Regions from separate parts of the Pantoea vagans genome, predicted to be linked through region 3. Evidence: predicted binding sites of a transcription regulator. Region 3 holds the regulator's gene; each other region holds the start of a gene.
What was found. The regulator PurR, encoded in region 3, represses purine synthesis genes. The targets are predictions, from matches to a motif close to CANGCAAACGTTTGCNTG.
Positions count from the first base shown of each region.

Region 1 (2,274 bases), 1.6 Mb from region 3:
TTACTTTCAGTGCTGCTTCGCTAGCAGAAGGTGCGATGATCACTTCCACGAACTGACGGCTGATAATCGCTTGCGCGGTGGCTTCATCCAGCTCGCGGTTGAAAGCGATGATGCCGCCGAAGGCTGACGTTGGGTCTGTTTTGTAGGCACGCTCGTACGCATCAAGAATGGAACCACCTACGGCAACGCCGCATGGGTTCGCATGTTTCACGATGACACAAGCAGGTTCGTCAAACTCTTTAACGCATTCCAGCGCAGCATCGGTATCCGCGATGTTGTTATAGGAGAGCGCTTTGCCTTGAACTTGTTCTGCGGTAGCAACGGAAGCTTCCGCTACATTCTCTTCTATATAGAAAGCAGCATCCTGATGGCTGTTCTCACCGTAACGCATGTCCTGCTTCTTGATGAAGTTTAGGTTCATGGTGCGTGGGAAGCGGCCGGCTGGTTCTTTGCTGTCGCTGTGATAAGCCGGGACCAGGCTACCGAAGTAGTTGGCAATCATGCTGTCGTAAGCGGCGGTGTGTTCGAACGCTTTGATGGCCAGATCAAAACGGGTGTCCAGCGTCAGAGAGTTTTCGTTAGCGTCCAGCTCGGCAATGATGGCCTCGTAGTCGCTGCTCTTCACCACAATCGCGACGTCTATATGGTTCTTCGCCGCGGAGCGCACCATAGTTGGACCACCGATATCGATGTTCTCTACGGCGTCTTCCAGGGTGCAACCCGCTTTAGCAACGGTCTGGGCGAAGGGGTAAAGGTTGACGACAACCATATCGATTGGGCTGATAGCATGTTCGGACATGATCGCATCGTCGGTGCCGCGACGGCCTAAAATGCCGCCATGCACTTTCGGGTGCAGCGTTTTGACGCGTCCATCCATCATTTCCGGGAAACCGGTGTAGTCAGAAACTTCAGTAACGGGCAGGCCCGCATCTGCCAGCAGGCGAGCAGTACCACCTGTGGAGAGCAGCTCAACACCACGGCTGGAGAGTGCCTGAGCAAATTCGAGGATACCGGCTTTATCAGAGACACTGAGTAGCGCGCGGCGTACAGGACGACGTTGTTGCATGGTGGTTTTATCCCTTGGCTTTGTTTCGCATAAATAAGAGCGTTACATCAAGCTTAGCGTTTCCTTCTATATAGAAGAGAACACCTGCTTCATGTAACGCCCCAAAAGGGGCATCCTTGACGTCGCCGGGCATTGTAGCGAAAACGTTTGCGTGATGCTCGCCTAAATTCAGTTGTGCCTATGAATGTGGATAACATTGTGTGTAAGTGGGTATAAGGCGGGGTTTTGCTGTGGAATGCAGCGAACAGTTGTTTTTATTGAATTTAGCGGTTGCGCGCTGCGAACAACTCCCTATAATGCGCATCCATCGAGACGGCACAACGGTTTACGAAGTGCGGTGTCGACAGGAAGCTTCGATAAGAACTTCCGCCAGATGAAAAACGCTGAAAAAAGTGTTTGACTCTGAAGGAGGAAAGCGTAATATACGCCACCTCGCAACAGCAGCTTAAGGCGCTGATTGCACCGCTCTTTAACAATTTATCAGACAATCTGTGTGGGCACTCGCAGGATTGATATCAACGTCTCCGGACGTAAAAAATATCAAGTCTCACGAGTGAACACATAATGAAATTCATTATGACGTTTTACAGATGAGCATCGCTGCACTTGTTGCAGCAAATCAAACTTTAAATTGAAGAGTTTGATCATGGCTCAGATTGAACGCTGGCGGCAGGCCTAACACATGCAAGTCGAACGGTAGCACAGAGAGCTTGCTCTCGGGTGACGAGTGGCGGACGGGTGAGTAATGCCTGGGAAACTGCCCGATGGAGGGGGATAACTACTGGAAACGGTAGCTAATACCGCATAACGTCTTCGGACCAAAGTGGGGGACCTTCGGGCCTCACACCATCGGATGTGCCCAGGTGGGATTAGCTAGTAGGTGGGGTAATGGCTCACCTAGGCGACGATCCCTAGCTGGTCTGAGAGGATGACCAGCCACACTGGAACTGAGACACGGTCCAGACTCCTACGGGAGGCAGCAGTGGGGAATATTGCACAATGGGCGCAAGCCTGATGCAGCCATGCCGCGTGTATGAAGAAGGCCTTCGGGTTGTAAAGTACTTTCAGCGGGGAGGAAGGCGGTGAAGTTAATAGCTTCATCGATTGACGTTACCCGCAGAAGAAGCACCGGCTAACTCCGTGCCAGCAGCCGCGGTAATACGGAGGGTGCAAGCGTTAATCGGAATTACTGGGCGTAAAGCGCACGC
Region 1 covers NZ_CP011427.1:3,821,552-3,823,825, reverse strand. Annotated here, with positions in the region: gene purH (bifunctional phosphoribosylaminoimidazolecarboxamide formyltransferase/IMP cyclohydrolase) at 1-1,066, opposite strand, end outside; rRNA gene LK04_RS17700 (16S ribosomal RNA) at 1,695-2,274, shown strand, end outside.
Region 1: the regulator PurR is predicted to act here: its motif matches at 1,203-1,220, upstream of purH (bifunctional phosphoribosylaminoimidazolecarboxamide formyltransferase/IMP cyclohydrolase).

Region 2 (2,274 bases), 750 kb from region 3:
GAATTGCCACCCCTCGTCATAATGCGTCTCAGGTTGAGCCAGACGGCCGCAGCGGCGTAACGCGGCTCTGGCGCGTGCCACCACCACTCGTGGGTTAAAGGGTTTGGCGATATAATCATCGGCTCCCATTTCCAGGCCTACCACCATATCCGCTTCAGAACCCATACCGGTCAACATGATGACCAGCAGGTCTGGCCGCTGTCTCTGCATCTGTTGCAGCACCAGCAGGCCGTTGGTATCGGGTAGCATCATATCCAGCATCACCAGAGAGATTTCAGGATGCAGGCTGACCAGCGCCAGCGCATCTTTGCCCTGGTGGCAGCTGTAGACGGTAAACACGTGTTCACTTAATACATCGTGCAGCAATTCACACACGGCACGATCATCATCAACGACCAAAATCGCGGGCTTCATTGCGCTGTCTCTTTGTTGCGGAAGGGTTAAAAAGCAGTGTAACCCGATGTTTTTAGGCTGCCGATTCAGGCTGCAGAAACGTGAGCGCCATCGCCAGGCAGAGTGTGAAAGCGTGCGTTGCCGCAATATTTTTTGCCGTGACCATGACCATTGGGGAAAACGATTGCGCAGCGATAGTGCAATGCACCATAATCGCGCCTCGTTCTGGTTCAGAATTATCTTAACCGTAAATACATTCGCGGACGTAAACGATTGCGTACAGTGATGGCATAGCAATTGCTATATGGACAGGGGAAAGCGGAAGGCGTTCTTGCCTTACGTCCGGCTTAAATCGCTTTCATCAAAAAAAAAATCACTAGCTTAACCACATTGGCAAGAGAGAACGTGCATCCGTGCCGTCTCCGCTCATGAGAGATGATGATGTTAGAAAAACTCTTCAAATTAAAAGCGCACAACACCACCGTGCGTACGGAAATTATTGCCGGTATCACCACCTTCCTGGCAATGGCCTACATCCTGTTTGTTAACCCGAGCATCCTCGGTGCAACCGGGATGGATAAAGGTGCGGTGTTTGTGGCGACCTGTCTGGCAGCGGCAATTGGCTGCGTGTTGATGGGTTTGATCGCTAACTATCCGATCGCTCTGGCACCCGGCATGGGGCTTAACGCCTTCTTCACCTACACCGTGGTGCTGCATATGGGTTACACCTGGCAGATTGCACTGGGTGCGGTGTTCCTCTCAGCGGTGATTTTCTTTGCTCTGTCGATTTTCAAAATTCGTGAGTGGATTATTGCCAGTATTCCTTTACCGCTGCGTGCCGGCATTGCCGCCGGTATTGGTCTGTTCCTGGCACTGATTGCGCTGGAAGGTGCGGGCATCGTGGTGGATAACCCAGCCACCTTAGTGGGTCTGGGCGATCTGACGAAACCGGGTCCACTGCTGGCGCTGTTAGGCTTCTTTATTATTGTAGCGCTGGAAGCACGTCGCGTTACCGGTGCGGTGTTGATCGGTATCCTGGTGGTGACCTTTATCTCCATGGGGATTGGCCTGACGCCATTTGGTGGGGTGTTCTCTGCACCGCCTTCGATTGCGCCGACCTTTATGCAACTGGATATCTCCGGTGCCTTCAACGTGGGCCTGGTAAGTGTCATCTTCGCCTTCCTGTTCGTTGATGTGTTTGATAACACCGGTACGCTGTTGGGTGTGACCAAGCGTGCAGGCCTGGCTGATGAGCAGGGCAACGTGCCAAAAATGGGCCGTGCACTGATTGCGGATAGTGCGGCTGCCTTGTTTGGTTCTCTGCTGGGTACCTCAACCACCACCAGCTACGTCGAATCTGCGGCGGGTGTCAGTGCCGGCGGACGTACCGGTTTGACCGCCATCGTGGTCGCGGTGCTGTTCCTGCTGAGCCTGTTCTTCTCGCCATTGGCGGGTAGCGTTCCGGTTTACGCCACCGCACCTGCTCTGCTGTTCGTGGCAGTACTGATGGCTTCCGGGTTGGCTGAAATTGACTGGAAAGACATCACCACGGCTGCACCAGTGACGGTAACGGCATTGACCATGCCGCTGACCTACTCGATTGCTAACGGCATCGCCTTCGGTTTCATTACCTGGACCGTGGTGAAGTTGCTGAGTGGTCGTACTAAAGAACTCAACGCCGCGTTAGTGATTCTCTCCATTCTGTTCGTGATCAAACTGGGCTGGCTGAGCGCTTAAGTTCTGGTTTACGGAAGCCCGCTCGGGCTTCCGTGTCATCTGTTACATCTCCGTAGTTAATTCCTGTGCGATGTCTCGCAATCCTCATTGATGCACGCTTCACGGATGTGTCGACCTGGTTTAACTTCTCGCGTCGTCATTCAC
Region 2 covers NZ_CP011427.1:1,463,359-1,465,632, forward strand. Annotated here, with positions in the region: gene LK04_RS06740 (response regulator) at 1-414, opposite strand, end outside; gene LK04_RS06745 (NCS2 family permease) at 832-2,130, shown strand.
Region 2: the regulator PurR is predicted to act here: its motif matches at 656-673, upstream of LK04_RS06745 (NCS2 family permease).

Region 3 (2,274 bases):
ATTTATTCAGTCACCGCGGACCGGTAAAGACATTCAGATTAGTGCGTTGGGTGAGGATTACTGGGAGAAGCATTATGTTGGTGCACGCCGCATGATGACGCCGAAAACCATTCGTTAGTCGTTGCGCAACGTATAAAAAAAGCCGGATGCTTTCACAGCACCGGCTTTTTTTATACGCTTTTGTTTAATGCAGGATGGCCGTAAAGCTGAACGCAATAATCATTAACAGTGCGCCAACCGTGGTCATCAGGGCCAGCTTCAGATCTGTACTCATCACTACTCCTTAGTCACACTTTTATTAGGGTTAAAACAATTTTCGCACAGCGTCAGGCAAAAATCTCGTGTTATCCGCGCCAGCTTGCTAGAATCGCCGCCTTTCGTTGCGCAACCCATTTTGCGCATGCTGTATTTACAGCCTGCTGAAGCGATTTTTCCTGCCTGAACAGGCAGCGTTGACCCAAATTTTCGGGTGCAAAACCCTTCGCAGACGCAAACGTTTAACAATATACTTATCAGTACGTTGCGATAAGCCGGGGAGTACCTTTTTCATGGCCACAATTAAAGATGTAGCAAAACGCGCGGGTGTCTCCACCACCACGGTTTCGCATGTCATCAACAAAACGCGTTTTGTCGCAGAAGAGACGCGTAACGCCGTTTGGGAAGCAATTAAAGAATTGCACTATTCCCCCAGCGCCGTTGCGCGCAGTTTGAAGGTCAATCACACCAAGACATTGGGATTGCTGGCGACTTCAAGTGAAGCTCCCTACTTTGCTGAGATCATTGAAGCGGTTGAGAATCACTGCTTCGAGCGCGGCTACACATTAATCCTTGGCAATGCGCACAACGACCTGCAAAAGCAGCGTGCTTATCTCTCGATGATGGCGCAGAAGCGCGTCGATGGTCTGTTGGTCATGTGCTCCGAATACCCAGATGACCTGCTGCAAATGCTGGAGGAGAATCGCAATATCCCGATGGTGGTGATGGACTGGGGTGCTTCGCGCGGTGACTTTACCGATACCGTGCAGGACAATGCTTTCCATGGCGGTTATTTGGCTGGGCGCTATTTGATCGAACGTGGTCACCGCGATATTGGCGCGATCCCGGGACAACTTGAACGCAACACGGGCGGTGGACGCCACGCTGGCTTCTTGCAGGCAATGAATGAAGCCGGGGTCACGGTGCGGCCAGAGTGGATTGTGCAGGGTGATTTTGAACCCGATTCAGGCTATCAGGCGATGCAACAAATCTTGAATCAGAAACAGCGTCCAACTGCCGTATTCTGTGGTGGCGATATCATGGCAATGGGTGCGATTTGCGCAGCCGATGAGATGGGCTTGCGCGTCCCGCAAGATATTTCCGTGATCGGGTACGATAACGTGCGCAACGCGCGCTTTTTCACACCAGCGCTCACCACCGTGCACCAACCGAAGGCTGAGTTGGGTGAGAAAGCGCTCGAAATGTTGCTGGATCGCATCACCAGCAAGCGTGAAGAGCCACAAACGATTGAGGTTCAACCGACCTTGATTGAGCGCCGCTCCGTTGCCGATGGCCCATTCCGCGACTATCGCCGCTAACCTCGCGTTTCGCTGAGCCATTCGTGGTTCAGCGTCTCTGCATCACCCAGATAAGCCAGAAGCCAATCCAACGCGGGTGATGCTCGCTGCTCTGACCAACTGACACAGCAAGGGCTGTCAGGAAACGGCTGCGGCAGTGGCAATTCCACCAGCGTGCCTTGATCCAACAGTGGCCGCGCTAAATGCCCTGGCACCATGCCGACACACAATCCCGCCTGCAAACAATCCATTCCGGTTTCCCACTCCGGCACCACCAAACGCCGCTGATTGTCCAGGGTCCAGGTCATACGTCTGGGTAATGCGCGAGACGTATCTTCCAGCACCAGCGATGGCCAGGCACGCAATATTTCATCATTTAATTCTGTATTGTTGACCAACGGATGATCGGGACTGACAACGCAACGCCAGTTTAAGGCCCCCATATCCTGAAAGGCGAAACGCCCGCCAACCGGAACCGCCTGCGTTGCGCCAATAGCGACATCAACACGCCCGTCGGCCAGCGCATCCCAGACACCGTTGAACACTTCGTAGCTGATAATCAGCTCCATATCCGGGAAATGACGGTAAAAATCTTTCACCAGTTGTCGGGTGCGCTGGGGTTTGACGATGCAGTCCACCGCGATGCTCAACTGTCCGCGCCAGCCGTTCGCCAACTGTTGGCACTGCCTGCGCGTTGCAAGCATTTTTTTGATAACAGATC
Region 3 covers NZ_CP011427.1:2,213,131-2,215,404, forward strand. Annotated here, with positions in the region: gene LK04_RS10280 (C40 family peptidase) at 1-118, shown strand, start outside; gene LK04_RS20550 (YnhF family membrane protein) at 185-274, opposite strand; gene purR (HTH-type transcriptional repressor PurR) at 549-1,574, shown strand; gene punR (DNA-binding transcriptional activator PunR) at 1,571-2,274, opposite strand, start outside.